DNA from 2 places in the Nocardioides sp. LHG3406-4 genome. Region 2 is predicted to be linked to the other one. Evidence: riboswitches for the same ligand, from Rfam matches in the RefSeq annotation. Region 2 holds a riboswitch; the other holds the start of a gene.
The links. A riboswitch is a leader RNA that binds a small molecule or an ion and turns the genes downstream of it on or off. The one in region 2 is predicted to bind cyclic di-AMP.

Region 1: another riboswitch for cyclic di-AMP. It lies ahead of ACP7BP_RS06030 (C40 family peptidase); the one in region 2 lies ahead of ACP7BP_RS08475 (NlpC/P60 family protein).

Annotation. Positions count from the first base shown of each region.
Region 1 is NZ_JAFCWV010000002.1:33,104-47,607, reverse strand. Features, by position in the region: gene ACP7BP_RS06050 (DEAD/DEAH box helicase) at 1-168, opposite strand, end outside; gene ACP7BP_RS06045 (DUF3039 domain-containing protein) at 300-581, opposite strand; gene ACP7BP_RS06040 (YqgE/AlgH family protein) at 600-1,157, opposite strand; gene ACP7BP_RS06035 (DUF3048 domain-containing protein) at 1,247-2,302, opposite strand; gene ACP7BP_RS06030 (C40 family peptidase) at 2,399-2,929, opposite strand; cyclic di-AMP (ydaO/yuaA leader) riboswitch at 2,932-3,108, opposite strand; gene ACP7BP_RS06025 (thioesterase family protein) at 3,278-3,775, opposite strand; gene ACP7BP_RS06020 (SDR family NAD(P)-dependent oxidoreductase) at 3,830-4,588, opposite strand; gene ACP7BP_RS06015 (phosphatase PAP2 family protein) at 4,711-5,703, shown strand; gene ACP7BP_RS06010 (HIT family protein) at 5,673-6,080, opposite strand; gene ACP7BP_RS06005 (hypothetical protein) at 6,188-6,406, shown strand; gene ACP7BP_RS06000 (TIGR03086 family metal-binding protein) at 6,411-6,989, shown strand; gene ACP7BP_RS05995 (M15 family metallopeptidase) at 6,990-8,360, opposite strand; gene ACP7BP_RS05990 (TraR/DksA family transcriptional regulator) at 8,410-8,748, shown strand; gene ACP7BP_RS05985 (PDR/VanB family oxidoreductase) at 8,786-9,781, opposite strand; gene ACP7BP_RS05980 (hypothetical protein) at 9,790-10,785, opposite strand; gene ACP7BP_RS05975 (RraA family protein) at 10,827-11,477, opposite strand; gene ACP7BP_RS05970 (RidA family protein) at 11,477-11,812, opposite strand; gene ACP7BP_RS05965 (hypothetical protein) at 11,889-12,887, opposite strand; gene ACP7BP_RS05960 (RraA family protein) at 12,912-13,604, opposite strand; gene ACP7BP_RS05955 (hypothetical protein) at 13,601-13,789, opposite strand; gene ACP7BP_RS05950 (Rieske 2Fe-2S domain-containing protein) at 13,826-14,504, opposite strand, start outside.
Region 2 is NZ_JAFCWV010000002.1:489,977-504,480, reverse strand. Features, by position in the region: gene ACP7BP_RS08480 (hypothetical protein) at 1-800, opposite strand, end outside; gene ACP7BP_RS08475 (NlpC/P60 family protein) at 847-1,839, opposite strand; cyclic di-AMP (ydaO/yuaA leader) riboswitch at 1,868-2,019, opposite strand; gene ACP7BP_RS08470 (hypothetical protein) at 2,178-2,384, opposite strand; gene ACP7BP_RS08465 (LTA synthase family protein) at 2,513-4,405, shown strand; gene ACP7BP_RS08460 (NYN domain-containing protein) at 4,395-5,681, opposite strand; gene ACP7BP_RS08455 (hypothetical protein) at 5,710-5,991, opposite strand; gene ACP7BP_RS08450 (DEDD exonuclease domain-containing protein) at 6,124-7,914, shown strand; gene ACP7BP_RS08445 (Lrp/AsnC family transcriptional regulator) at 7,925-8,203, shown strand; gene ACP7BP_RS08440 (Ig-like domain-containing protein) at 8,294-11,182, shown strand; gene ACP7BP_RS08435 (GNAT family N-acetyltransferase) at 11,212-11,847, shown strand; gene trpD (anthranilate phosphoribosyltransferase) at 11,836-12,864, opposite strand; gene ACP7BP_RS08425 (hypothetical protein) at 12,872-13,294, opposite strand; gene ACP7BP_RS08420 (cytochrome c oxidase assembly protein) at 13,305-14,228, opposite strand; gene ACP7BP_RS08415 (cytochrome c oxidase subunit 3) at 14,321-14,504, shown strand, end outside.

The DNA.
Region 1 (14,504 bases), 460 kb from region 2:
CGCCCACTGCACCTTGAGGTGCTCGGTCGGGGCGACGACCGTGATCCGGTCGACGATGCGCCGGCCGAGGAGCTCGGCCGCGACGGTGAGCGCGAAGGTCGTCTTCCCGGCGCCCGGCGTCGCGACGGCCAGGAAGTCGCGCGAGGACTGCTCGACGTACTGCGTCATCGCGGCGTTCTGCCACGCCCGGAGCGAAGGGGCCGTCCCCCAGGCAGCCCGATCCGGCCAGGCCGGGGACAGCGGTAGGACAGAAGGCTGGGCCGCTGGACCTTCGGGCGGGACGGCGTCGTGCCGTCCCGTCACGCGTCGGAGCCCTTGTCTCCCTTGCCGCCCTTGCCGCCGGGCTTCATCGACTCCCAGATCTCCTTGCACTCCGGGCACACGGGGAACTTCTCCGGAGCCCGGCTCGGCACCCACACCTTGCCGCACAGCGCGATCACCGGCGTGCCCATCACCATCGCCTCGGTGAGCTTGTCCTTGGGCACGTAGTGGGAGAACCGCTCGTGGTCGCCGTCGTCGGTGGGGACGGTCCGCGTGTCCTCGATCGTCTCGGTGCCGGGAGAGAAGCCAGTGGTCGTCATGATGGACGCAAGTCTAGGTCAGTTGAGCTCAGGATCGAGAGGGCGCGTCGAGTGCCACGCGAGCTCACCCGGCTGTCGGCGCAGCACATCGCGCCACAGGTCCGTCGAGTCCAGGCGGAAGATGTCGGCGACCTCGGCGGGCACGACGTACCAGTCCCCCTGGTCGACCTCGCGCTGCACCTGGCCGGTGCCCCACCCGGCGTACCCCGCGAAGATCCGCAGGCCCGCCAGCGATCCTTCGAGCAGCTCGAGCGGGGTGTCCAGGTCCACCACGCCCATATCGGCGAAGACCCTGCGGAATCCCACCGGGACGTCGGTCACGTCGGCGAGCCGGCCCACCGCCAGCGCGCCGTCGGGGTTGACCGGCCCGCCGCGGAAGAGCACCTCGGGCTCGGCGACGGCGTCGCGCCACTCGGCCAGGACCTCGGCCACCAGCACCGGGGACGGGCGGTTGAGCACGACGCCCAGTGCGCCGTCCGCGCCGACGTCGAGCAGCAGCACGACGGTGTCGACGAAGTTCGGGTCGACGAGCGCAGGGGTGGCCACCAGCAGGGAGCCGGCCGCGACGTCGGTCATGTCGCCATCATGCCCGAGGACGAGCACCAGGCGCAGTGGGGCCGCCGAGACGGGGGATCGACGGGCAGGCGCCCCCGAGCCGCCGAGGGCTACTTGCCGTACGTGACCCGGCCGCCGTCGGCGGGCACCAGCTCGAGCCAGGTGCGTCCGGCCGGCACGGCGAGGTCGCCGCCCTTCTTCGTGTCCAGGCGCAGCGAGCCGCGGACCCCGTCCTTCTTCCACGTGCCCTTGACGACGCGGCCGCCGTGGAAGAGCAGCGCGTCGCCGGAGCCCTCGAACTTCGTCTCCGGCACGAAGTTGCCCGCCGGGTCGCGGTATCCGGCGTCGCCCACCTGCACGCGCAGCACGAGGACGGTGTCGGCGGGGAACTCGTCCCCCTGGGCGGCGTAGGAGTTCTGGTTGACGTAGCCACCGTTGGCGTAGGCCCAGTTGGTGGTGTGCATGCCGCCGAAGAACGCCGAGAGCCGGCTCGCCTTCTGACCCTTGGGCAGGTCCGCGGCGTCGCCGAACCTCAGGTAGTCGTCGGGGCGGGCGGGCTTCTGCTTGATCACCGAGACGACCTCCCGGGGCCGCGCCATCAGGTTGTACGGCGCGTAGCGGCTGCCCTCGCGGAAGAATCCCTTGGCGCCCTCCTGGAAGAACCGGATGCCCGCCTGCTGGATGCGACCGATCGTGACCCCGGCCGCGCCGGAGGTGATGATGTCGGCGTCCACCGGCGAGACGATGCCGATGTCACTGGCCCGCATTGAGCGCACGGGACCGACGACCTCGGGCAGCTGGGAGTAGTAGAACGCCGCGAGCCGGGTGGCTCCCCCCTCGACGAGCTCCTCGACCACGAGGTCGGCCTTGCTCAACCCGAGCTGGGGGGCGCTGCCGGCGGTGTTGTCCATCTTCGTGACCATGACCGGGTGCTTGAGGTCGGCGGTGCCGTCCCCGGCGACCGGGGTGCCGGTGAGCGGCCAGGTCTCCGGCGGGGGCGGCTCCTCGGCGTTGCTGCCGGCGGGTGCGCCCGAGCTGCTCGTGTCCCCCGGGTCGGCGGTGCCCCCCTTGTCGCCACACCCGGCGAGGAGCATGGACATGGCGAAGAGCGTGGCGACCACGACGCCGAGGCGGGACGCGGTCTTGGTGCGCAGGGGGCGATGCACGGGGACTCCTAGCTGTGGTGCCGACTACCGACAAGTGTGCGGGCGCGCCCGCCCTGTGTGCGGGAAGGCGCGCCCGGTGTCAGGGCGTCAACCCGCTCAGGCGCGCCGCATCGTGCCTGCGAACCAGCTGCTCGTCCACGGTACGTCGATCTGCACCGGGCGGCCCGGCGTCGAGGAGTGCAGCATCTGCACGGCGCCGCTCTTGAGGCGGCCCACGAAGATGCCCACGTGGTAGACGCCGCCACCGCCGGTGAAGAACATCAGGTCGCCGCGGTGGAGCTGCGACTTGGGGATGCGACGGACGTGACCGGCCTGCGCCGACGACGTACGCGGCATCGCGGAGAAGCCGGCCTTACGGAAGGAGTAGTAGATCAGGCCGGAGCAGTCGAAAGCCCCCGGGCCGGCCGAGCCGTAGCTGTACGCGTCGCCGCGCTGGGCGAGCGCGATGTGCTCAGCGCGGTGGACCCGCACCTTCGTGGCCCGCTTGAGCTTGACCTTCTGGGAGAGCTTCTCCGTGGACCCGCCATGTCCGGACTGGGCACTGACAGCGGTCGGGGTACCGAGCACGAGGCCCAGGCACAGCATCATGAGCGCGCCGAAGCGCAGCATGCGAGAGGTCGCAGGCATGGTTGTTTCCTTTCCCACGCCTGTGAGGTGAGCTGTCGGGTTGGAGCTGGAAAGTGCTCCGTCACGCTGCGTGCCGCCTGGTGACTTCACCCCGAGCCGTCCGCGATCGCGCTGCGAACCGGCGTGGAACCTGTGGGTCCCCCACTCCTGCCCCGTCATGGTCTCGGGGGTCGTCGCGCGGAGGGGCAGGACTCGGCGTTCCCGCGGACGATGGTGCAGCCGTGCACGCTAGGCACGTCGAAGGGTCAAAGTCCAAGCGAGGAGCGCGTTTCGGGCGTGATCGTGACGAGGATCTCGTCGGGGGCGCGAGGCCCGAGAGTGGTCGGCCAGCCCTCGATCAGTCTTCGATCAACGCAGGGCCAGGCAGCCGGAGGTTGCCGCGGCGAACGGCAGCTCGGCGTCCTCGGCGATCCGCTTGTCGAGGTTGGCAGCCACGTCTTCGGGCCACGGCGCGGTGCGCCGGGTGCTCATGTCGATGTGCAGGAAGATCTCCTCCATCACGTAGCTGAGCCGGTGGTGGGTCTCGTCGAGGAGGTAGACCAACGCGTGGGCGGCACGCTCGGAACGCCCGAGCAGCCGGACCCGGGCCGACATCAAGTCGCCCGTGCGCAGCTCGGTCAGGTAGGTGCAGTGGTGCTCCGCCGAGAAGCACGCGTGCCCTGCGCTGATCGGCCAGTTCTGCGGGATGCCGAGCGGGACCAGCGACTCGTCGAGACCCTCGCTCGCGATGCCGATGTAGTGCCGGACGTTCAGGTGGCCGTTCATGTCCTCGAACGGCATCGGCACGGGCTGCTCGACGTAGGCAGGCAGGTCGAAGAGCTGGTCATAGGTGGGATAGGTCGTCACGGGCACGACCCTACGAGTCGCTCGACGACCCGACCGCATCGGACCGCGCCGTCGTCAGCTGACGAGCTTGGCCCCGCCGTCGACGTACAGCGTCTGACCGGTGATGTACGACGCCTCGTCGCTGCACAGGAACGCAGCCGTGGCCGCGATGTCCTCGGGGAAGCCCACCCGGCGGACCGGGTTGCGCTCGGCGTTCCGGGCGCGGAACTCGTCGACCGGGACACCCAGCCGGGCGGCCGTCGCGTCGGTCATCTCGGTGGCGATGAAGCCGGGGGCGATCGCGTTGGCGTTGATGCCGTAGGGGCCGAGCTCGATGCCGAGGGTGCGGGTGAAGCCCTGCACGCCCATCTTGGCGGCGGCGTAGTTGGCCTGGCCGCGGTTGCCCAGCGCGGAGACGCTGGAGAGGTTGACGATCTTGCCGTACTTCTGGGCGACGAAGTGCTTCTGGGCCGCCTTGGTCATGAGGAAGGCGCCCTTGAGGTGCACGCCCATGACCAGGTCCCAGTCCTCCTCGGTCATCTTGAAGAGGAGGTTGTCGCGGGTGATGCCGGCGTTGTTGACGAGGATGTGGATGCCGCCGAGGTCGCCGAGGACCCGCTCGATCGCGGCGTCGACGCTCACGGCGACACTGACGTCGCAGCCGATGCCGAGATGTCCCTCCCCCAGCCGCGCTGCCGCGGCGGCCGCTGCGGACTCGTCGAGGTCGATGACCGCGACCTTGGCGCCCTCGTCGGCGAACCGCTGCGCACAGCCGAACCCGATGCCTCGTGCGCCCCCGGTGACGACTGCGACGCGCCCGTCGAAGCGACCCATGCTGACTCCTTCGCGATCGTGCGACAGCGGCGCAACGACGCGCCAGTAGAACCGTGTCTCACCCTAGACGGGTGACCCCGTAGGGTGTTCCGGTGGGTCGTCCGGATTTTCGCCTTGCAGGGGTGCTGGCTGCAGCCATGGTGCTGGCCATGGTGTTCGTCTCGCGTGTGTGGGACCTCCCCATCCGCGACCCCGACGGCGTGGTGGTGCCGACGTACGTCCGGCTGCCGTTGATCGTGCTCGCGGCGCTCGCACTCGACGTCGTGCCGCGCGCTCTGGCGCGCCGTCGGCCGATCATGGAGGTGGCGCGCGAGCGGTGGAGCCGTGACCAGCTGGTGTTCGCCCTGGCTGGGGTGATCACGTGGTACGCCTGCTACGCCGCCTTCCGCAATCTCAAGAGCTACGTGCCGTTCGTCAACGACCGGCTGTGGGACAACGAGCTCGCGTCGCTCGACCGCACGCTCTGGCTGGGGCACGACCCGGCCGACGTGCTGCACGACGTGCTCGGCACCGGCTGGGCCGCGCACGCTCTGTCCTTCGTGTACGTCGCGTGGATCCCGCTGGTGCCGGTGACGCTGGCCGTGGCACTCCTCTGGACCCGTCACCGGGCGGCCGGCTCGTGGTTCGTCACGGCGGTAGCGGTCGACTGGGCGCTCGGCGTGGCGACGTACTTCGCGATGCCGACCCTCGGCCCCATCTACTCCGCACCTGGGGACTTCACGGACCTCCCGCACACCCACGTCACGGCGCTGCAGGAGTGGATGGGGTCAGACCGCGCCGACGTGCTCGCCGACCCGTTCTCGACCGACGCCGTACAGACCATCGCCGCCTTCGCCTCGCTGCACGTCGCCATCATGGTCACGATGTGCCTGATGGCGCACCTGATCGGGCTGCCGCGCTGGGTCCGCGTCTCGAGCTACGTCTACTTGGCCCTGACGGTGGTGTCCACCGTCTACCTCGGCTGGCACTTCTTCGTCGACGCGATCGCCGGGGCCGCACTGGGCGCGGCCGCGGTGTGGATCGCGGCTCTCGGCACCGGCAACGCCTCGGGCGGGCGCCCTCGCCTGCGTCCGGAGGCCGAGGATCAGAGCACCGACCGCAGCCTCTCGGCGTAGGTCGCGGCCTCCCCCTCGGCGTACTTCGTGCGCGGCCAGAAGAAGCCCCGCAGGCCGTCGCCCTTGGTGCGCGGAACGACGTGCAGGTGCAGGTGCGGCACCGACTGGGAGACGGTGTTGTTGATCGCCACGAACGAGCCCTGTGCCCCGAGCCCGTCCACCATCGCGGTGCACAGCCGCTGCCCCCACGCCAGGAACGGATCACGCAGCTTCGCCGGCAGGTCGGGCAGGGTCACGACGTGCTCGCGCGGCACCAGCAGCACGTGGCCGCGGAAGACCGGGCGCGCGTCGAGGAACGCCACGAAGTCGTCGTCCTCGACGACCCGCTCGGCCTGCGTCTCGCCGGCCACGATGGCGCAGAAGACGCAGTCCATCAGCGGATCCCGTGGCCGATGACTCCGCTGGGTGCGTCGAGGAGGGCGCTCATCAAGGGCAGGATCACAGCGCGAGCGTACGACGCCCGGCTGCCGCTAGCGTGCGGGACATGACCGGTGCCAGCGCCCACCGCCCGATGAGGTTCGTCCTCGACGTCACCGTCGACGCCGCCGACCCGGAGGCGGCCGCGGCCGAGCTCGGCCGGGTGCTGCGCTACTGGGGCGGCGCGATGAGGCAGATCGACGTGACGGCGCCCGCAGAGCAGGAGGTGTACGACAGCGGCTACACCCCGATCGGCTCCTGGCGACTGAGCGCTGTGTCATCGTGAGGCCATGATCGACCTGACCCCGACGACCGACCGCACCCGCGCCGTCGCAGCCGCCGTCACCGACCAGCAGCTCGAAGCCGTCACCCCCACGGGCAGCACGGTGGCTCAGCTGCTGCACCACGTGCTGGGCCTCTCCGTCGCCTTCCGTGACGCAGCCGCGAAGCTGGACGGACCGACCACGTCGACCCCGCCCGGCCCGGTGTCCGAGCCTCTCCCCGACGACTGGCGCGACCGGGCCGACCGGTTGCTCGCGGAGCTCGCCGCCGCGTGGCGCGACGCCGGGGCGTGGGAGGGGATGACGAGGGCGGGCGGCGTCGAGCTGCCTGGCGAGATCGGCGGGCTCGTCGCCCTCGACGAGGTGCTCCTGCACGGGTGGGACCTGGCCCGGGCTACCGGGCAGCCCTACGAGCCCTCCGACGCGGAGTGTGAGGCGGTGCTCCCGATCGTCGAGCCCGAGGCGGACGACCCCGACGGCTCCGGTCGTGAAGGGATGTTCGGACGCGTGGTCGAGGTGCCCGAGGATGCGCCGCTGTGGCACCGCGTGCTCGGCCTGTCGGGCCGCGACCCGGGCTGGACCGCCTGACTAGTGACAGACACCGACGCACCGCTGGTCGTGCACGATGCGCCCGCTCGGCCCGCGGGCGTCGAAGTGCTGTGAGTCTCCGGTGCCGTAGGTCCAACTGAAGCCGTGGCGGCGCATCAGCCGCACCATCGGGTGGCTGCCCGAGCGCCAGGCCACCCGAGGGTCGCTGCGCGACTGCCACCAGTCGTTCGGCACCAGGCCGGTGGCCGATCGGAAGGGGTTCTCCCAGGTGTTGATGTCGAAGGACCGTCCGTAGGAGTGCGGCGAGCGCACGCCCGGCCGGTTCACGACGTAGCGGCAGTTGAAGGCCGAGCTGTTCCCGGCAGCCATCGAGGCATAGTCGTCGCCGCCACGAAGGCGCGGCGACCACCCGAACCGGTCGACGCGGTACATCGAGCGGATCGGGAGCCGCCGGTCGTAGATCTCCGTGAGCGCGCCGACGAACTGCTCACTCGCCGCGGCATGGATGACCAGCTCGCCGCGGTGCCGGTAGCCGTCGTACCCCCAGTAGTTGACACGGATCAGCCGCAGCCTGGCGCGGCCGACGGGGCACCCAGCGTGCCACGTCACACCGCTCATCTCTCTCCAGATGTTGTTGGGGATCCGCGTGACCACGGCGTCGGCACCGGAGCCCACGGCACGCGGCTGCGGCGGCAGGACGATCCGTGGGTGAGGGGCCTTCCGCGGCAGCGAGACGGGCTGGGCCGGCGGCCGGTTGTCGATCCGTCGCGAGCTCGAGATCGAGGCCACGACCCAGTCCAGGGTCGGTGCGACTGCACGAAGGGTGACGTCGTCGCGGGGGGCGTAGGTCACCGTCGCCTGGCCGGCCGCATCCGTCGTCGGGGTCGCGACGTCCAGCCACCTGCCCCCCTGCAGCAGCTGGACCTGCACCGGCCCGGCGACACCCTCGCCCGAGTCCGTCCGCCACCCGACGACCAGCTGGACGCTCTGCTCGTCCACCACCACGGGCGGTGCGGTGAGGGTGAGGATGCTGGCCCGCCGCACGAGTGCGATCGGCACGGCGCCCGAGCTCGACGGCGTGTACGTCGCGTCCCCGGCGTACGCCGCCCGGAAGACGTTGTCGCCGGCCGAGCGTGCCAGCGCGGCATCGATGGCGGCGTGCCCCTGCGCGTCGGTGACCACCTCACCGACCGGTGCCCAGGCACCGCCGGCCAGACGTTCCACCGTGACGAGGACGCCTGGCAGCGGTGTCCCCGCCGCGTCCGTGACAGCGATGCCGAGTGAGGTCGTCTCGCCCGCGCGGGCCGAGGTGCCCGTCATGGAGGTGACCGTGCCGGTCGCGGCCTGGGTCGGCGCGGCGACCTGGAGCAGCACTGCACACATCGCGACGACCAGCAGCCCACGCAGCATGGGCGTCATGCTCACACACCGGTGGCGGGCACCGGTGTAGAAACGGACCGTGCCCGACATCCGCCGTACGCTCGAGACGCTCCGCGAGGAGACCCGGCATCGACTGGCCGCCCTCACCGCGCAGTTCGACGAGGTGGTCGCGGCCTCGAGAGACACCAACGCCGACGACGAGCACGACCCCGAGGGAGCCACGATCGCGTTCGAGCGGTCACAGGTCGGCGCGCTGGCGCGGCAGACCCGGGACCGCCTGGCCGAGATCGAGGCCGCCCTGGAGCGCCTCGACTCCGGCACCTACGGGGACTGCGAGGTGTGCGGACTGCCCATCGAGGCGGAGCGGCTCGAAGCCCGCCCCACGGCGCGCACCCACGTGTCGCACTCCGGGCACTGAGAAGCACTGCCTAGACCGGCGGCCGTCACTCGAAGCCCTACAGGTCGAGCACCAGACGATCTGTCAGCGACCGCGAGCAGCAGATCATCATGACCTCCCCCCGCTCCCGCTCGAGGTCGTTCAGGACCGAGTCTCGGTGATCGGGAGTGCCCGAGACGACCCGCGTCTCGCAGGTGCCGCAGATGCCTTCCTCACACGATGAGTGGACCAGCACACCGGCCTCGTCGAGGACGTGCAGGATGCTCTGCCCCGGCTCGACGATGACGGTGACGTTGGACTCGTCGGCGACCACCTCGAACGCCACGTCACTCGCCGCGTCGAAGCTCGAGGCGCGTGAGGCGAACCGCTCCATGCGCAGGCTTCCGACGGGCCATTGCCGTCCGGCCTCCTCGATCGCCTGGAGAAGCCCCTCCGGGCCGCAGGCGTAGACGAGCGCCCCCGGGCGGGGGCTCTGGAGGATCGCCCCGAGGTCGAGGCGACCCTGCTCGTCCTCCGGCACGAGGGTCACCTGTTCGGGATACCGGCTTGCCAGCGACGAGGCGAAAGCCATGGAGCTGAGCGATCGGCCACCGTAGTAGAGGTGCCACGGGACGCCGTTCTCGGCAGCCTCGGCCAGCATCGGGGTGATCGGAGTGATCCCGATCCCCCCGGCGATGAAGATGTACTCCTCCGCCGGCTCCAGGATGAAGTGGTTGCGCGGGCCACGGATCTCGACCATCGATCCGACCTGGAGGTTCTCGTGGATGGCGGCCGAGCCTCCTCGTCCGTGCTGCTCACGCAGCACCGCGATGCGCCAGGACTCCCGGTCCGCGACCTCCCCGCACAGGGAGTACTGGCGTACGACGTCATCGAGGACGACCTCGATGTGCGCACCAGGGGTCCAGCGCGGAACCTTGTTGCCCTCGGGGTCGGCGAGGACGAGGCTGACCACGTCCGTGGCGACGTCGGTCCGCTCGACCACTGTCATCTTCGCGACTCGATCGGAGAAGGTCGTGCCCAGGACCTTGGCTGACAGTTTCAACGGCTCAGTCATCGGACGCACTACTTCCAGACCGCGAACGCCGTGCCGATTCCGGTTCCCGCCTCCGAACGATAGGCGGGGATGTAGTCGATCTCTTCCATGTCGAGGTGCTCGAGCGCGCCGCCTGCCGTGATCCACAGGAGACTCTCCGACGTCCCTGAGCGCATGTGCCGGCGCGGAATCGTCGTGAGGGACTCAGCGTCCTTGTTCTTGAGGCCATCGAGGATCCGGCGATCGAGCGACTCGTCCACGACGAAGTGGCTCAGGCCGCCGGAGGCGACGACCGCGACGCGAAGGTCCTCGGGGTAGGACTCGATGGCGCGTCTCAGCGCCCTGCCGAAGTAGTAGCAGCGCCGTGGCGACGGGACGTTCGGCGGGATGTAGGAGTTGATGGCCACCGGGAGCAGCGGGATCATCTCCTCCCCCATGAGCCGCCGCCGTACGAACGTGAAGGCATGGCCGATGCTTCGATCCTGGGGCTGACGCGAGTACGAGACGACGTCGAACTCATCCTGCACGAGCTCGGTGATGAGGTGCCTGCCGACGTCGCCCGGAGTCACGTACTTGTCCGGGGTCTCGGAATGGCGTGCCCACATGGCAGCCTGCACGCCCTTCGCCAGCGCGGCCAGCTTGTCCGGCTCAGGTGGCAGGTCGTAGATCGCCTCGCCATGGAAGATCGCGAAGGTGGGGAGACCGTCGTCCTTGAACAGCTCGTCCTGGTCGTCGCCGATCACCACCACGACGTCAGGGGCGACGTCCGTGAGAGTCTGCTTGAGCTGCGCGAGGGCGCGCTGGCCCCGCTCGTGATGGGACTGCCAGACAGCCGGTGTCAGCCTCTCCCGAGGGACGTTCCACTCCGGCACGGCGGCGAGCTCGTCGTAGTCGTGGATCTCGCCGTCCCGACCGAGCAGGAAGGGGTTGCGCCGATCACGGTTCGCGTGATCCTCCCACCACTCGGTCTCGGTGCTCAGCTGCGGCGTGTGGGACGTCGCCATTCCGAGAACTATCTCAGCCATCTAAGAAGCCTTTCGTTCGATCGGTGCTCGGCCGGACGTCATCACGAGCGCCTCGTCTGCAAGTCGTGATACCCGAGCTGCACGCGCGCCTGGTCCAGACGCATCCCACCGGCCACCTGCTCGCGGATCCGCTCCTCGGTGCTCTCGATCGACTTCACGACCTCGAGCACCTCCAGCTCACGCTCCCGAGGGACGACGACGACACCATCGCCGTCGCCGATCACGATGTCACCAGGTCGCACCCGGACCTGGCCGACGGTCACGGGGACCTCGATGCCCACCATCTGCACGCGATCCTTGCCGGTGCGCATGTACCGCCCGCGGGAGAAGACCGGGTAGTTCAGCTCCCTCGATCGTCGGCTGTCACGACAGACGCCGTCGATCACGGTGCCCGCGATGGCGTTCTGCGAGGCCATCAGCGTGAGGAGGTCTCCCCACACGGTCACATCCGTGCGGCCGGCGTTGTCCAGCACGACCACAGACCCCGGCGGGACGTCGTCGATGTAGTCCCCCACCGTGCCGCCGGCGACGTCGACGGGCTGGTAGAGCCCGGTGAACGCCCGGCCGGCCAGGGCGAAGGACGACTCGAGTGGCTGGATCCCGTGTGCCTGGCCGGCGATGCCCAGGCGGTCCAGCGCATCCGAGATGCCCGACGTGGCGGCCTCTGCCAACTGCTTGACGACCTCGTCCATCACTTCTTCTCCTCAACGTAGGCCTCGACGCGAAGCTGGATCTTCAGGCCGCCGGGAAGCTCACGGACCGTGGTGTGGCGAGCCGGCCGGTCGTGCTCGTCGGGGTACCACTCCAGCCAGTGCCGGTTGACCTCGTCCCGGAGCGACCCGTCGGCCAGCAGCACCTCCAAGAAGACCACTTGGTCGAGGCTCACGCGCGCGACCTCGAAGAGCGCCCGGGTGTTCGCGAAGACAAGGTCCACCTGCGCCACTCCGTCAGCCGGAAGCGAGTTGTCCTTCGGATCACGCCCGGAGATGCCACTCGACTTGAACAGCGGGCCGACACTCGCCGCCATGGGGATCGGCGCTCCGTGACTCAATCCTGGAAGCGCGTAGGTCTGTCGACGTGTCACTGAAAGTCCTTCCCGCGATCTAGAGATCGCGTGTGCTTGGTGCGAAGAGGGTGATGGGGTCGACGAGCTGACTCGTCAAGCCCTGTTCGAAGAGTGCTCGAGCGAGCCGCTCCAGTACGTGCTGCTGCGAGGTGAGGCCATAGGGGATCGGATCGACGGTCGTCACTGCCGACGCGGCGGCGTCGTCCACAGCGCCGATCCGGCGCCACGTCTCCAAGAGCTCAGCGGCCCCGCCCAGTGCTCGGCGCTTGGCCTCGGTGAACGCTGAGAAGAGATTCAGCGCAAGCCAAGGATGTTGGTCGACCAGGCTCGTTCGGAGCACCAGGACATGGTTGATGGGCAGAACTTCCGTCACCCGGAAGTACCGGATCCCCTCGGCGACGCGGTCGGAGAACAACGGTCTGAGGTTCGGGATGCTGTCAGCGGTGCGGCCACTCCGGTCGACCAGGTTCGTCGTGCCGAGGTAGCGAATGGCGGCATCGAGCTCACCGCTGGCGAGCATGGAGCCCATCGTCTTGTCCTGTGGGATGAAGCTCAGATCGACTCCCGGAGGCGGGGCGAAGGACGTGGCACCGCCATGGCTCTTCTCGAGAGGGCGCTCCATGAACCACTTCATGTCGCTGGCCCGGACGCCGTACTCGTCGGCCAGGGCGACGCGGGCCCAGACCGCAGCCGTCTGCTGGTACTCCGGCACCCCGACGCGCTTGCCGACCAGATCCTGTGGCACGTCGATGCCCGCGTCGTCGCGCACCAGGATGTCGGTGTGGAAGAAGCGACGCGTCGTGAAGACCGGGATCGCGACCCAGTCGCGGACGCCCTTGTCCAGACTGATCATCAGCGACGACAGCGACATCTCGGAGATGTCGAACTCCTTGAACTTCAGCTGACGCCAGAAGATCTCGGAGGGATGCAGACCCGTCGAAGCGAGGCTGACGCCCGCGACCGGCACCGTGTTGTCGAGGAGTGGACGCGTCATCGGATTCTCGGTGAGGGCCATGCTCAGCTGGAGGTCAGCCACGCCGACGTCCTCCGTGCGACCGCGTCACGGAGCGACCTGCGCCTTGAGCATGTCCTGGTACTGAGGGCCCATCACCTCGGAGGGCGACAGACCTCCGCGGAGGCCGGCCTGCATGCCTTCCTCGCGCTTGGCCAGGCCCTCGGCGATGTCGAGCACCCGGGCAGCCAGCTCGACGGGGATCACCACCACGCCGCTGCCGTCGGCGATCACGAGGTCGCCGTTGCGAACGGGGACACCGTCGATGGTGATGTCCACCCCCTGCGCGACCTCGGTGGCCCGACTGCGTGCGGTCCGGGTGATCGGCGCTCGTGCGAACACCGGGAACCGGTGGCCACGCGCCTCATCCACGTCGCGCAGCGCGCCGTCGGACACCACGCCCGCAACGCCGCGCTCCATGGCGGCGACGGTGAGCAGGCCACCCCAGCTGCCCATCCCGACGCGTCCCGCGTTGTCGATGACGATGACGTCGCCCGGTTCACTGGCCTCGATCGCAGCGACCCCCAGGTGCACGGGCTTCTCCGAGGCACCCGCCTCAGCGAGGCCCAGCTTCATGGTCACAGCACGGCCGGCGACCTTCGCGCCCTCCCACATCGCGTGGATCCCGAGCGGGCTCGTCACGAACCCGAGGGAGTCGAGAGCGTCAGACACCACACAGCTGTCGAGCTGGCGTAGTCGCTGGACCAGCGCACCCACCTCCTGCTCCGCAGGCGCACTCACGGCGTCTCCCGTTCGAAGAAGAGGAGCAGATACCCCGTGGTCGAGGAGTTGTAGATGATGGGCTGGATCTGGAGCACGCGCCAACCGGCGCCGCCGCGCTCCTTCACGATCACGTTCAGCTCGTCCGTGACCGCCTCAGGCGTGCGGCCGGTCGCGCGCACCTCCTGGACCTCGTACTCAGGCATATCTCTCCGTTCGCCGCTCAGCGGCAGCCTCGATCGTCAGTGCCATTGGGCCTTGGTCGCTTCCTTCGAAGCGTCACGCCAGTCGGTGCCCCGCACCACGAGCATGTCTGTGCCGCGGGTGTCGCGATGGTCCTCGGGGTCTGAGCCCCTGGGCATGCCGCCGGACTCGACCTCGTCGGCGGCCTCCAGGAGCAGCCGACGCGCGGTCTGGATCGCTCGGTCGGTGCTGCCGAGAGCCTCGAGGCTGCGGTCGACGATGGGGCCCATGCCGACCTGCAGTGCGAAGTCCTGGGTGTTGATACCGCGGATGCCGGTGAAGGTCTTCGTCCGCTGAAGCTCACGGTCGATCTCGTAGTCGTTCTCCGGGCCCACCCGTAGCCAGTATGTGCCCGGGATGAAGTCATCCTTGCCCCGGCCGAACCTGGCCTCGTGGGAGTCCCAGTAGTCGTCGCTGATCGGGTACGACTCGTCGGTCGAGTACATAAAGTTGTAGACGAAGGTGTTCTCGTCGTCGATCGGCACCCAGAGGTGGCCGTGCACCGACGGGAGACCGGCCTTCTTCCCCTCCCAGTCGATGAACCGCCCCCGAGACTGCTGGAACGGCATCAAGAACTGATAGATGCGCAGGTAGGTCTCGTCGTCACTGATGTTCCGGACACTGGCGTAGGTGAAGCCGTGCTCCTTGACGTCGACCTCGAGCTTCGGGTGGGTGTCC
Region 2 (14,504 bases):
AGCCGCCCCGAGACATCGGGGTTCACGAGCACGTGCACCGGCGCCTGGTCGTCCTGGGAGCCGTCGACCGTGGTGGTCACAGCAGCGACCGCCTCGTAGCTTCCTCGGGGCGATCCGAGGGCCGCGTCAAGAGCGGCCGCCGACGGCGGCACCTCGACCACCACGGACGGCCGCCACCTGGGCAGGACCGCCCGGACCACGGGGTAGGCCGCGCGCAGCCGGTCGGCGTACGTGCGGGCGACCCGGCGTGACTCCGCGGCGAGCACCAGGATGCCTTCGGCCCGTACGACGTGTACGCGCTGGCCCAGCCAGACCGGCGAGCGGCGCTCGCTGGACGTGCTCGAGGCGTCTCCGAGAGAGGCGATGCCCACGCCGTCGCCGATGGGCACGAAGCCGACCACGACCTCCGCAGCTGCTGGGCTGCGGTCGAAGCCGGCGAAGGCCCAGGTGAGGTCGACGGCGGCCCGCCACGACCCGTCGGGCTCCGTCGCGCCGATCTCGTCGACGTAGCGCATCGAGAAGTCCTCGACGTGGAGGTCGCGGCTGTTCGCCACCACGGCTGCCAGCAACGCCCGCGCCGCGACGTCGGGCGCGAGCGACGCCACGGCCGTGGCGTCACCTGACTGCACGGCGTGCTCGAGCGCGTGCAGGGCCGAGCTGGCGAGCGCGGGCCGCGCACTCGGTCGCTCCCCCGCTGCGGCACCACCGCGCTGGATCGGCACGCGGTAGGTGTCGTCGCGGAGCAGCAGCGTGCCCCCGACGACCAGGGCCGACACCACGACCAACGAAAGACCGGCCACCCACCAGCGTGGGTGACCGGTCCTCGAGGTCATCTGCGGGGCCCCATCAACCGGGGCGCACGGCTCCGACGTACGGCATGGAGTAGAGGCCTGCGACCGCCACGCCCGTGCCCGGGTTGGCGGCGTGCACGATCAGGCCGTTGCCGATGTACATGCCGACATGGCTGATCGGGCTGTAGTAGAACACCAGGTCGCCGGGCTGCAGGTCGCTGGCCGCGACGTGCGGACCGGAGCCGTACTGGGCGCTGGAGGAGTGCGGGAGGCCGACGCCGGCCTGCGCCCAGGCCATCATCGTGAGGCCGGAGCAGTCGAAGGCGCTCGGGCCGGCGGCGCCGTAGACGTAGGAGTCGCCGACCTGGGCCATGGCGTAGGCGACGGCCGCCGAGGCGCGGCCCGAGGCAGGCACGTCCGAGGGCAGGCGCGTGGTGTCGCCACGAGAGAGGGACATCAGGCGCTGGCGCTCGTCGTCCTTGAGGTCGGAGAGCAGCTCCTTGGCCTCGGCCAGCTTCTCGTCGACCTCCGCCTTCTCGTCGGCCAGCTGAGCGGTGACCTCCTTGATCTCCGTCGACCGCTCGGTGGTGGCCTCGTGACGAAGGTCGAGGGCATCGAGCTCGGTGGAGTAGGAGGAGAAGAGGTCCGACTGGAGGTCGTTGAAGGCCGACATCGTCGAGAGCTGTCCCAGGAAGGCGCTGGGGTCGTCGGAGACGACGACCTGGCCCACCGTGGAGATGCTCTCGCCCTGGTACTGACGCAGGATCGAGTCGCGCACCTGGTCGCGGACGACGTCGAGGCGGGCGTCCTGGCGACGTTCGTCGGACTCAAGGGTGCCGAGATCCTGGGTGAGGTCGTCGAGCTGCAGCTTGGCGTCGTGGAAGCGCTCCTGCGCCTGCTCGGCCTGGTGGTAGAGGCGGTCGACGCGCGCTTGCACGTCCTTGATCTCGGGCTCGGCCTGCGCGGGGGTGGCCGCGACGAAGCCGGTGACGGCTATCGCGGTCAGCCCGACGAGGGCGGTGCTGATTCGCAGCCGGTCGTGGATCACGAGCGGGCGGTCTCCCTTGTGGTGTCGTACGCCTACCGGGTGAGCTGACGGGTTCGGGCACGACTTGCCCTACACCGTCTCCTCGGCCGCGTGCGCGGCCGCCTTGACGGCGATTCACCCCAGAGGGATTTGGTTCCCCGGTTCCGGGTCGTGGTCGCCCACGGCCCAAAGGACTCGGCGCGGCCCCCGCGCGGATCCTGATGATCCACTGTCACGGGAGCCTGAGCGACCGAGACTAACCGCGACCGGAGGGGTTGGCCAAACTTTCAACAGGATGTCGCGGCCCAATCGACCGAATCGCGGACTTCTCGTCACACCACTCACATGCGTCACACCAGTCACGCGGACTCCGCCTCGGGGCCGGCCACCGGCCGGACCAGGCGCAGTGGTGGCACCAGCCCGCCCGCCGCCAGGACGTCCAGTGCTGCGCGCTCGTCGTCGTCGAAGGTGAGCTCGGGAGGCGGGCCCAGGAGCACCGTGACCACGCAGTCGTGGCAGGCAAGCCCCCGCACCAGGCAGGTGTCACAGTCGATCCGTGTCGTCATGTCCTGGACTGAACCAGGGGGCACCGACATTCCGCCCCGCACCGACCCGAGGTCGGCGTGTCGCCACCCGTGCGTCTTGCCCCAAACCGCTCACACGACCGGTCTGGGCCACTTAGCATCGAGGCGCCATGAACGACCAGATATCGCGCTTGCGACAGCTTCGGGTGCTGCTGATCTCGGTGATCTACGCGGTGCTCTTCGCCGGCGTGTGCGCGCTGCTCCTCGAGTGGAGCACGACGTGGGGCGCCGCGGGCTGGAACGACCACTGGTACAGCCCGTTCACCCGCGGCAGCGGCTTCTACCTCGAGATCGCGGCACTCACCATCGTGATCTATCTCCTCATGGCGATCACTGGCCGGCTCTGGCTCTCCCTCGGAGTCATGCTGTCTCTCACGCTCGTCGTCGCCGGCGCCAATGTCGCCAAGCTGCGGGTCCGTTCGGAGCCGCTCTACCCCAGCGACCTCGACTTCCTGTCGACGCCGCGCTTCGTGCTTGCCATGGCCTCACCCACCACCTGGTTGCTCGCGGTCCTGCTGGTCCTAGCCGTCCTGGTCGCGTTCATCTGGATCGGACACCGGCTCGAGCCCGCCTTCCCACGCGTGCGCAGGAGCACCGCCCCCCGACGCTGGACGGCGCTGCTCGTCGTACGCGCCGTTGTTGCGCTCGCGTGCGTGGTCGCCCTCGTCCAGGCCACCCGGTTCAACGAGCCCGGGAACGCGTGGCGCGGCGTCTACGAGAGCAAGGACGTCGCCTGGAAGTTCTGGTACCAACGCCTCAACTACCGGGCCAACGGCTTCGTCGGAGGGTTCCTCTACAACATGCCGTCCGTGGCGATGAAGGCTCCCGAGGGCTACAGCGAGGCGACGATGCGTGCCCTCACTGCTCGGTGGAGAGCCGCGGCCGCCGAGACCAACCGCGGCCGCGACGCCGCCCGCCTGGACGACGCCAATGTGGTCGTCATCCTCAGCGAGGCGTTCAGTGACCCGACCCAGCTGAAGGGCCTCGAGCTCGATGAGGACCCGATCCCGCGCACCCGAGCGACGATGTCGGGCACGTCTTCGGGCACGATGCTCGCCCAGTTGTACGGCGGGGGTACGGCGAACATGGAGTTCGAGGCGTTGACCGGGCAGTCGCTCGCCCTCCTCTCACCGCAGACGAACACGCCGTACCAGCAGTTCGTCGCCGATCAGGACGGCTTTCCCTCGGCGGTGGGCCTCTTCAAGGGCACGGGCCACCGTGCCATCGCGATCCACCCGTACTTCACCGGGATGTACCAGCGGAAGAAGGTCTACGAGAACTTGGGCTTCGACGAGTTCATCCACGACACGACGATGCAGTCCGACGCCAAGATCGAGAACGGGGACTTCATCTCCGACGAGAGCGCCTTCGACGAGGTGCTCCACCAGATCCGCACCATCGACCAGCCTGCCTTCATCAACCTCGTGACGATGCAGAACCACGTGCCGGTGGCCGGGTCCTACGCTCATCCGCTCCCCGTGGACGGCGTGTCCGATGAGCAGGCGGACTCGGCCGGCCAGTACGCCCGCGGCCTGACGTACACCGATGAGTCGCTCGACCGGATGCTGGCTGCTCTCGAAGAGACCGACGAGCCGACGTACGTAGTGTTCTACGGAGACCACCAGCCGGGCATCTACGGCGACGAGATCGTCGAGAAGAACCCGGGGATCGGGATGTACCGCACGCCGTACTTCATCTGGTCCAACCAGGGCACGGTGCCGGCAGCGGAGCCGTTAACCAGCCCGACGATGTTCCTGCCCATGCTCTTCGAGATGGCGGGCGCGCGGATCCCGCCATACTACGCCCTGCTCGAGGCGGTGCGCGCCGAGGTCCCTGCGATGGAGCAGGGCAAGTACTTCGACCCCACGGGTAGGGAGTACACCGCCACCACACTCACCCCTCGTGCCAGGGAGCTGCTGCACGACATGGCCCTCGTGCAGTACGACTTCTCGATCGGCCAGCGCTACGCGGCCGACGAGATGTTCTACCCGCTCAGCCGGTAGGACCGAGCAGGACGACCAGCGCCGCGGAGTCGACGCAGCGCGCACCCGCACGGCGTACGTCGGCCGCCAGCTCCTGGTCACTCGTCACGACCACCAGCGGGCGACCTGGCGGCTCGGCGGCCACCAGGTCGCGGATCACGTCGTCGGCGATGACGCCCTCCGGGCTGAACAGCACCTTCACCCCACGCGGTGTCGCGACGACGGGGCGGCTGGTCGATGCGGCGGCGTCGAACACCACGGTGGTCTCGGCGCCGGTGCGCGCGACCACGGCAGCCAGGCCTCCCAGGAGCCGGACTCGCTGGGCCTCCAGCGAGGACTGCTCCCAGGCGGTTTTGCTGACGTTGTAGCCGTCGACGATCAGCCGGGCGCGCGGCAGGGTCAGCAGCTGCTCGAGCAGCGCGGGACCCGCCGGAGGGCTCGGTCGGGCCGTGACGGGCGCGCCGGCGGCGTCGATCTCGGCCTCGACGCGGTCGCCGGGCGCCCCCTCCACCGTGGGCAGCGCCAGCTCGCGACGCAGGCCGTTGGCGGCGTCGAGCACCGTGTCGAGGAGGAGCCGGGCACGCAGGGTGGCCTCGTCGCGCTGGGTGCGTGCGTCTCGTCTGTCGGTCCGCACGCCGGCCGTGAGCTCGTCGACCTGGGCGCGGAGCCGGCGAATCTCGGTCTCCGCGCGGGCGGCGACCTGACTGGCGGCGCCCTCGGCCGACGACAGCGCGGCGCGGGCCTCGTCGAGCGCGGCCTGGGTCGCGCGCTGGCTGGCGCGCGTGTCGCCGAGCTTGCGCCGCAAGGTCATGTTCTCGCCCCTGAGCTCGTCGAGCCGCTGCCGGTGGTTCGCCTTCCCCTCGCGCAGCTGGGACTCCAGCGCATCGACCCGCTGGCGCAGCCGGTCCAGCTCGGCCGTCCCGGCATCCGTCGACGCGGCCGGGCTCAGTCGGCCGAGCGCATCGGCGTACATCTCTCGCCAGTCGTCGGGGCGCGTCAGCCAGGACCAGGCAGCTGTCGAGGCCGGGTCGTCGCCGGGCTGGGCCGCCGCGGCGACCTGCACCCCGACCGCGGCTCGGAACCCGTCGTCGGCCAGGGCCGCCGCGATGGCCGACCCGCCCAGCCGGGCGCGGCGCTGCGGCGCGAAGAGCACCACCCTCCGCAGCGGCGCAGGGATGTCGCTCACCGCCGGGAGCGCGGCAGCAGCCAGCGCCAGCACCCGCAGGCGTACGACGTCGGGAAGGTCCGCCAGCTGCGGAGCTGCCGCGTCCGATGCGGGCTCCGGCGCGGCACTCATCCGGTGGTCACGAGGCGGTCACCTCGTCCTAGCTCCGGCCAGCCGCCGGATCGTCGCCCGTGGGGTCGTCCGCGAGCGAGGCCTCATTGCGGTCCACGAGCTCGATGGCGTCGGAGCGACCGCACCAGCGGCAGGTCACCGACTCCAGGGCCTCGTCGTTGACCTGCTCGTTCTCGACGACGTGGTCGCCGGCGAGGTCGAAGTGCCAGAACTCGGTGGTCCGTCGACTGCGACTGACGTCGAAGCGGGTCAGGTTTCCACAGCCGGCGCAGCGCCAGCGGTGCGACCCGTCGGGAAGGGCTGTGGTCACGAGAGTCTCCTGTCGAGCGGGTTCGGTTCGGTCCGGACGGAGCATCGGCACGCCGATCGCCGTCAGCGTAGTCCGCGAGCCGTCCCGGCTTTGTCGGTGCCCACGTCTAGCGTCCGGGACATGAGCCCGGGCATGAGCACTGCCGTGCGGAGTGCAGCCTCCCGGTGGGAGGCGCAACGCAGTTTCGACGAGCTCGGCCGTCCGCTGCGTGACATCACATTCACAGTGGTGGACCTCGAGACGACGGGCGGCTCGGCGGCAGCGGGCTCGATGATCACCGAGATCGGCGCCGTCAAGGTGCGCTCCGGGGAGGTGCTCGGCGAGTTCCAGACCCTCGTCAACCCGCGCTCGGAGATCCCGCCGTTCATCGCAGTGCTCACCGGCATCACCAACGCCATGGTCGGCGACGCGCCGCCGATCGAGTCTGCGTTGCCGGCGTTCCTGGAGTTCGCGGCCGGCACCGTCCTGGTGGCTCACAACGCGCCGTTCGACGTCGGCTTCCTCCAGCACTTCGCGCGCGAGCAGGGTCGGCCGTGGCCACGGTTCGAGGTGCTCGACACCGCCAAGCTGGCCCGGCGCGTCATCACCCGTGACGACGCGCCCAACTGCAAGCTGTCGTCGCTGGCCCGGGTCTTCAACTCCGCGACCACGCCCAACCACCGGGCGCTGGCCGACGCACGCGCCACCGTCGACGTCCTGCACGGCCTGATGGAGCGCCTCGGGGGGCTGGGCGTCCACACGCTCGAGGAGCTGCAGACGTTCAGCTCCCGGGTCAGCGCAGCCCAGCGCAGGAAGCGCCACCTCGCCGAGGCGCTGCCGCACTCCCCCGGCGTCTACCTGTTCAAGGACGACCGTGCCCGCGTCCTCTACGTCGGCACCTCGCGTGACCTGCGCTCCCGCGTCCGCACCTACTTCACCGCCTCAGAGACGCGCTCTCGGATGGGCGAGATGGTCAACCTGGCGACCGTCGTCACCGGCATCGAGTGCGCGACCCCGCTCGAGGCCGAGGTGCGCGAGCTGCGACTGATCGCCGAGCACAAGCCGAAGTACAACCGCCGCTCCCGCTTCCCGGAGAAGGTCCACTTCGTCAAGCTCACCCGCGAGGCCTGGCCCCGGCTCTCACTGGTGCGCCGGGTGCTCGACGACGCCGCCGACTACCTCGGTCCCTTCTCCTCGCGCCGCACCGCCGAGAAGTGCCTGGCCGCGCTGCACGAGACCTTCCCGCTGCGCCAGTGCTCCGACAAGCTGCCGCACACACCCACCGCCGCAACCCGGTCGGCGTGCGTGCTGGCCGAGATGGGTCGGTGTCTCTCGCCCTGCGACGGGAGCGTCGACGCCACCACGTACGCCGCCCTGGTCCGCCAGCTGCGCGACGCCCTGCTCCAGAGTCCCGACGAGGTGGTCGAGGCGATCAACCGGCGCATGTCGTCGCTGGCGCAGCTCGAGCGGTTCGAGGAGGCCGGCGTGCATCGCGACCGGCTGTCGTCGTTCGTGCGTGCCGCTGCCCGCACCCAGCGCCTCTCCGCCCTCACCCGGTGCCCGGAGGTGGTGGCGGGTCGCCGCGAGGACGACGGCCGATGGGCGGTGCACGTCGTCCGATACGGCCGGCTGGCGGCGGCCGGGGTCATCCCGTCCGGCGCGGACGCCCTCCAGTACGTCGCCGAGCTCCGCGCCAGCGCCGAGTCGGTGCGCGGCGCACCCGGCCCGGTGCCGGCTGCCACGGCTGAGGAGACCGAGAAGGTGCTGCGCTGGCTCGAGGCCCCCGGCATCCGGCTCATCGACGTCGACGGCGAGTGGGCGTGCCCGGTGGCCGGCGCGACCCGGCACCTGTCTGTCTACGACGCTGCCAACCACTCGCGGCTCTCGCTGGTGCCCTTCGACGAGCAGCGCCTGCCCAGCCCGGTGCACCGCCCCGCCCGCTAGCGTGTCCTCCATGATCACCGCCATCGTGTTCGTGAAGGCCGACGTCGCACGCATCCCCGAGGTGGCCGAGGCGATCGCCGCCCTCGACGGCGTCAGCGAGGTCTACTCCGTGACCGGCCAGATCGACCTGATAGCGCTGGTGCGGGTGACCAACCACGACGACGTCGCGAATGTGGTCGCCGACAAGCTCAACAAGGTCGACGGGGTTACGGCCACCGAGACCCACATCGCCTTCCGCGCCTACTCCCGCCACGACCTGGAGTCGGCGTTCTCGCTGGGCCTCGACTGACGATCGGACCGATTCATCTCATTCCTCTGACAGCCCCCGACCACTCACCTAGCGTGGCCCGGTACCACTCGGTAACAGGGGAGAACGGTCATGTCAGCAGGTCAGGGCGTCCAGGCACGCCGCATCGTCGCCTCGGCCCTCACCGCGCTCGCAGTGGGTGTCGGCGTCGTCGGTCCGGGGGCCGTGTCGATGGCGGCCGCGGCCGTCTCCTCGCCGAACGGTCTCTCGGTCGACCGGCTCAACGCCAGCACGCCGATCCTCGGCTGGTCCCGGGTCTCGGGTGCCACCGGATACCAGGTCCAGGTCGACGACGACTCCGGGTTCGGGTCCACCGAGTTCAACGCCTCCACGAAGAACACCCGCGCCGTACCCACCGAGGCGCTGAAGTCCGGCAAGAACTTCTGGCGGGTGCGCGCAACCGGTTCCGGCGGCAGCTCAGGCTGGTCCGCCGGCTCGTTCGACGTGAGCCCGGTCGACGTTCCCGTCCCGACCGCACCCGCCAACGGTGCCTCCCTGCCCCAGCCGCAGTCACCGCCGCTCCTGCGGTGGGAGACCAGCCAGGGCGCGACGTCCTACATCGTCGAGGTCGACGGTGACAGCGACTTCATCGGAGCACGCAGCTACACCACCAAGACGACGTCCCTGGTCGTCCCCGACCCGCTCGGCGCCGGTGACTACTTCTGGCGGGTGACGGCGATCAAGACGTCGTCCCTGCGCAGCGTGCCGTCTAGCCCCGTCTCGTTCGTCATCCAGCCACTGGCCACACCGGTCCTGTCCTTCCCCATCGACAGTGCCGACTACCTCATAGAGGACGTCGTCCTCGACTGGCAGCCCGTGCCGGGCGCCGCGGCGTACGACCTCCAGGTCGCCCTGGACGCCGGCTTCAACAACGTCACGCTGAGCCTCACCAACGTGGAGAGCACCCGGTACTCGCCGCCGACGACGCTCGCCAACGACCAGTTCTGGTGGCGCGTTCGCGCCAAGGACCTCGCCGGCCAGCCGACACCGTGGGCCCAGTCGGTCAACAACTTCAAGAGGGCGTGGCCCGACCAGGTGCAGCCGCTCTACCCGCTCGGGGCCACCACGCAGGGGGCGCCCTACTTCCAGTGGACGCCTGCCCAGCACGCCAGCCACTACGAGCTGTACGTCTCGACCGACCCGAACTTCAACAACAACGTCTCGTCGTGCGACGTCGCAGGCACCACCTACGTCCCGCGAGGCGCCGGCGGCAGCGAGTGCAGGTTCCCACCGCCCGACACCACCTACTACTGGCGCGTCCGACCGATCGACCTGCCGTACCCCGGCGGTGGCCTGCCGGGCATCTTCAGCTCCACCCAGGCCTTCACCTGGAACGGTCCCAACCCGCCGGGCACCATGGTCGACGTCAACGCGCCGATCACAGGTCACAAGGTCGCCCTCACAGGGGCCGGCAGCGACGACCCGGCCAAGGGTTGCAAGGCCGTCACCTGCCCGGCCCTTCGCGCGACTCCGGTGCTGTCCTGGGACCCCATGCCCGGCGCGGCGGAGTACAGGGTCTTCTTCGCCCAGGACGAGAACTTCACTACCTCGGAGATCCGGAACCCGATTCGAACCGCCTACAGCCGGCTGGCGCTGAAGCTGAGTGACGAGGTCTCCGCGCTCCCGGAGAGCCAGGCCGGCAAGCCCTACTTCTGGTATGTCCAGCCCTGTGATGCGTTCGACAACTGCGGGCCGACGCCGGTGTCCCAGCCGGCACCGCTGCCGGGCACGGTGTCGTTCGTCAAGGCGTCACCAGCAGTCACCGGGCTGGCAGCGAACAACGTGGCCGGCCACGACGTCACGTTCACGTGGGACGACTACCTCGCCTCCAACCTCGCCAACGGCTCCATGGGCGAGGCCGGCATCCAGACGGCCCTGGACTACCACGTCCAGGTCGATGACGAGCCCTCCTTCAGCGCGCCGTACGTTGACGAGAAGTACGTGGATCAGACGACCTACACGGCGTACGACGACCTGTATCCCGAGCGCACGCTCTACGTACGCGTGCAGGCGCGTGACTCGGAGAAGAACGGCCTGACCTGGTCACCCACCGTCACGTTCACCAAGTCGAGCCCGCCGGTGGCCCTGCAATCGCCCGTTGGCGGAGCCGCCGTGGCCGGCACGACCCCGTTTGAATGGGCTCCGCAGGCGTTCGCGTCGAGCTACACCGTCGAGGTATACCGCAACAACGACCAGGCGTTCTCACCCGCGAGCAAGGTCTTCGGTACCACGGTCAAGAACGCGTCGTACGCGTGGAACCAGCCGATTCCCGCTGACGGCAGCGCCTACGTGTGGCGCGTGCGTGCCACCGACTCGAGCGGCAACGTGGGCCCCTGGTCGGCCACCGGCTCGTTCGTCTCACGCGGAACGGCGCCCGAGCTGCTGGGTCCGGGACCTGGGGCCAGGCTGTCGGGAACCGCCGCGCTCTTCCGATGGAGTGACGTCGTCGGGGCCGCGTCGTACTCGCTGCAGGTCCGCGCTGCCAGCGGCTCGACGTCGACGTTCAAGACGGTCGCCACTGCGTACGCCCCCTCGAGCCTGGCCACCGGTGACTACACCTGGACGGTCACGGCACTCGATGCTGCTGATAAGCCGCTCGGCACCAGTGCCGGCCGCGCCCTCAGCCTCGACTCCACGGCCCCGAAGGTCGTCAAGTTCACTCCGAAGAAGCTCAAGCCCAAGAGCACGATCAAGATCATGTTCAGCGAGAAGGTCGTCGGAGCGAGCGCGAAGACGGTCAAGCTCTACCTCGAGACCAAGTCGAAGTCGAAGAAGTCGAAGCAGAAGGCCAAGGCCATAAAGGCCACGGTCAAGATGCTCAAGCCCGGCAACGGCCTGACGCTGAAGCCGAAGAAGAAGCTCAAGCCGGGCTCCTATTTCGTGTCGTTGAACAGTGCCGCGATCCGGGACGGAGCCGGGAACCCGCTGACCGAGAGCAAGCTGACCTCGAAGATCCGCTGATCGCGGGCGTGGGCCAGTACTCTCCCCCCGTGACCTGGCTCGAAGACCACTGGCTCGACATCCTCGGCTGGGGAGGCAGCGCGCTGCTGGTCTACTCCCTCCTCCAGTCACGCGTGCTGCGCTTCCGCGTGCTCAACCTCGCCGCCTGCGTGCTGCTCGTGGTCTTCAACGCCCTGGTCGAGGTGTGGCCGATGGTCGGCATGAACGCCGTGCTCTGTGCCATCAACGTGTGGTTCATCGTGCGACTGCTGCGCGATCGGCACGACGACGCCGCGTTCGAGGTGCTGCAGGTGCGTCACGACGACGAGTACCTCCGCCACATCCTGCGGCTGCACGGCCCCGACATCCTCGTCTTCCAGCCCGACTTCCGCTGGGAGTCGCACGCCGACAACCACGCCTACCTCGTGCAGCGCGGCGACGAGACCGTCGGGGTCGTCCTGCTGCACGCCGACGGCGACACGGCACACGTGCTGCTCGACTACGTGACGCCCCGCTACCGCGACTTCTCCCCCGGCGAGTTCGTGTGGCGCAAGAGCGGCCTGCTCACCAGCCTGGGTCTCCGGCGCGTGGTGACACCGCCCCGCATGGTCGGCGCCTACTACGGCCGGCTCGGGTTCCGCCGCGAGGGCGAGTCCTTCGTGCTCGAGCTGCCCTCAGCGGCCTGAGGCCGCCACCCAGCGGTCCAGCGTCGCCGCCGCGGCACCGGAGTCGACCGCCTCGGTCGCCCGGTCGAGGCCGCGCTGCAGCTGCTCGCCGACCGTCCCCTCGCCGGCGTCGTACACAGCAAGGGCGGCGCCCGCATTGAGGAGTACGGCGTCACGCACGGGCCCGGTCTCGCCGGCCAGCATCCGGCGGACGACGTCGGCGTTGTGAGCCGCGTCGCCGCCGCGCAGCGACTCGACCGGGTTGAGTGCGATGCCGTGGTCGGCCGGGTCGACGATCGTGCGGGTGACCTCGCCGCCACGCACGGCCCAGAGCGTCGACGTGGTCGAGACGGTGAGCTCGTCGAGGCCGTCGTCACCGCGGAACACCCACGCGTCGAGTCCGCGGCGGGCGAAGACCTCGGCCATGATCGGCGCCATCCGCAGGTCGGCGCAGCCGATGGCCTGGGCGTCCGGTCGCACCGGGTTGGAGAGCGGGCCGAGGAAGTTGAAGGTCGTGCCGATGCCGAGCTCCCGCCGCGGGGCGGCGGCGTGCCGCATCGCCGGGTGGAACGCGGCCGCGAAGCAGAACGTGATGCCGGCCTCCTCGGCCACCGCTGCCACCCGGGCGACCGGCAGGTCGAGGCGGATGCCGAGCGCCTCGAGCACGTCGGCGGACCCCGACGTCGACGACGCCGAGCGAGAGCCGTGCTTGACGACCCGGGCACCGGCGCCAGCCGCGACGATGGCCGCCATCGTGGAGATGTTGACCGACATCGACCGGTCCATGCCGGTGCCGACGACGTCGAGCAGCCGGCCGGACACCTTGATGGGGTTGCCGGCCGCGAGCATCGCGTCGGAGAGGCCGGCGACCTCGTCGACGGTCTCCCCCTTGGCGCGCAGGGCGACGGCGAAGCCGGCGATCTGTGCCGGCGTGGCAGCGCCCGCGAGCACGTGCCCCATCGCCCACTCGGTCTGCTGCGACGACAGGTCGGTGCCTGCGACGAGGGTGGAGAGTATGTCGGCCCAGGTGGTGGTCATGGCCGGGTCAGGCCGTCGCCGGCACCCGCGACCTGAGCAGCGAGACGACCGCCTCGGCCAGGGCCACCGGGTCGATCGGGTGTGAGACGGCGGCCTCGGCCCGGGACCAGGTGGCCAGCCAGGCGTCCTGGGGCCGGCCGGTCAGCACCAGCACCGGCGGGCACTGGAAGATCTCGTCCTTGAGCTGCTTGGCGATGCCCATGCCCCCGGCCGGGACGGCCTCGCCGTCGAGGATGGCGAGCGCGATGCCACCGGCGTCCATGTTCTGGATCACGACCGGCTCCGTCGCGACCTCGACGTACTCGAGCTCCGGCAGATCGGGGTGCGGACGACGACCCAGCGCGAGGATGACCTGCTGACGGGTGTCGATGTCGTCGGAGTAGACCAGCACCCTCAGGGGCGCGGTCCGGGCGGCGGCTGTGTCGGTCACGGCGCCGATGCTACCGGTCCGGGGAGCGCGCGGCATCGGCGGCCGCTCGCTCCTCCAGGAGGTCGAGCCGGCGGTCCTCGCGCTTCGCCTCCGCCATCGACGAGCGCACCCACTGGGTGAAGAGCACGGCGAAGAAGACCAGCCCGATCAGGTCACCCGACGCCCACAGGAGACCGCCGGCGACGTGCTGGTCGTCCATCGCGTCGGGCAGCCACGCGCCCATCGGCCCCTCCCGCAGGGCGAGGTACCACTCGCCGCCGATCAGCGTCGACTGGCCCATGATCGTCACGCCGAGGAACGCGTGGAACGGCAGCGTCAGCACCGTCAGCAGCATCCGGGCCGGGTAGCCCACCCGGCCCGGCACCGGGTCGATGCCCATCAACGGCCAGAAGAACAGCGACCCGACCAGCACCAGGTGCACGTGCATGAGCTCGTGGACGTACGCCGAGCGCAGGCTCGCGTCGTACCAGGGAGAGAAGTAGAGGGCCCACGGGGAGAGGACGTACAGCGCGAAGGCGAGTGGGGCGAAGGAGAGCACCTTCGCGACCGGCGAGTGCAGGAGGGCGAGCAGCCAGCGACGCGGTCGCGCCGGCAGCGTGCGCAGGGCCAGCGTGACCGGGGCCCCCAACGCCAGGAACAGCGGCACCACCATCGACAGGATCATGTGCTGGACCATGTGGGCCGACAGGAGGGTGGTGTCGTAGCGCGCGAGACCCGAAGCCGTGGCGAACAGGAACGCGCCCATCCCCACCGCGACGAAGGCGACCGTGCGACCCACCGGCCAGCGGTCCCCGCGCCGCCGCATCACGGCCACGCCGACGAGATAGAGGCCCGCCACCCAGACCGTGATCACGAAGGGGACCGGGTCGAGCCCCCAGTCGGTGAACACCCGGCCGAGCGTGATCTCGGGCAGGTCGGGCGGGGCGCTGGACACCCTGTGAACAATATGACCACGAAACGGGAGGGGCCCAGGTGCCCCTCGGTCATGGCTACCGACATAATGACTTCGTGGCCACCGCGACGACGATTCCGGCATCCCGACTACACGGGCACCACGACCGACCAAGCATGGTCAGCGTGGGCACGATCATCTGGCTCTCGAGCGAGCTGATGTTCTTCGCTGCCCTCTTCGCGTCGTACTTCACGATCCGCGCGGTCAGCACCGACCTGTGGGCACAGGAGACCGAGAAGCTCAACGTGCCGTTCTCGT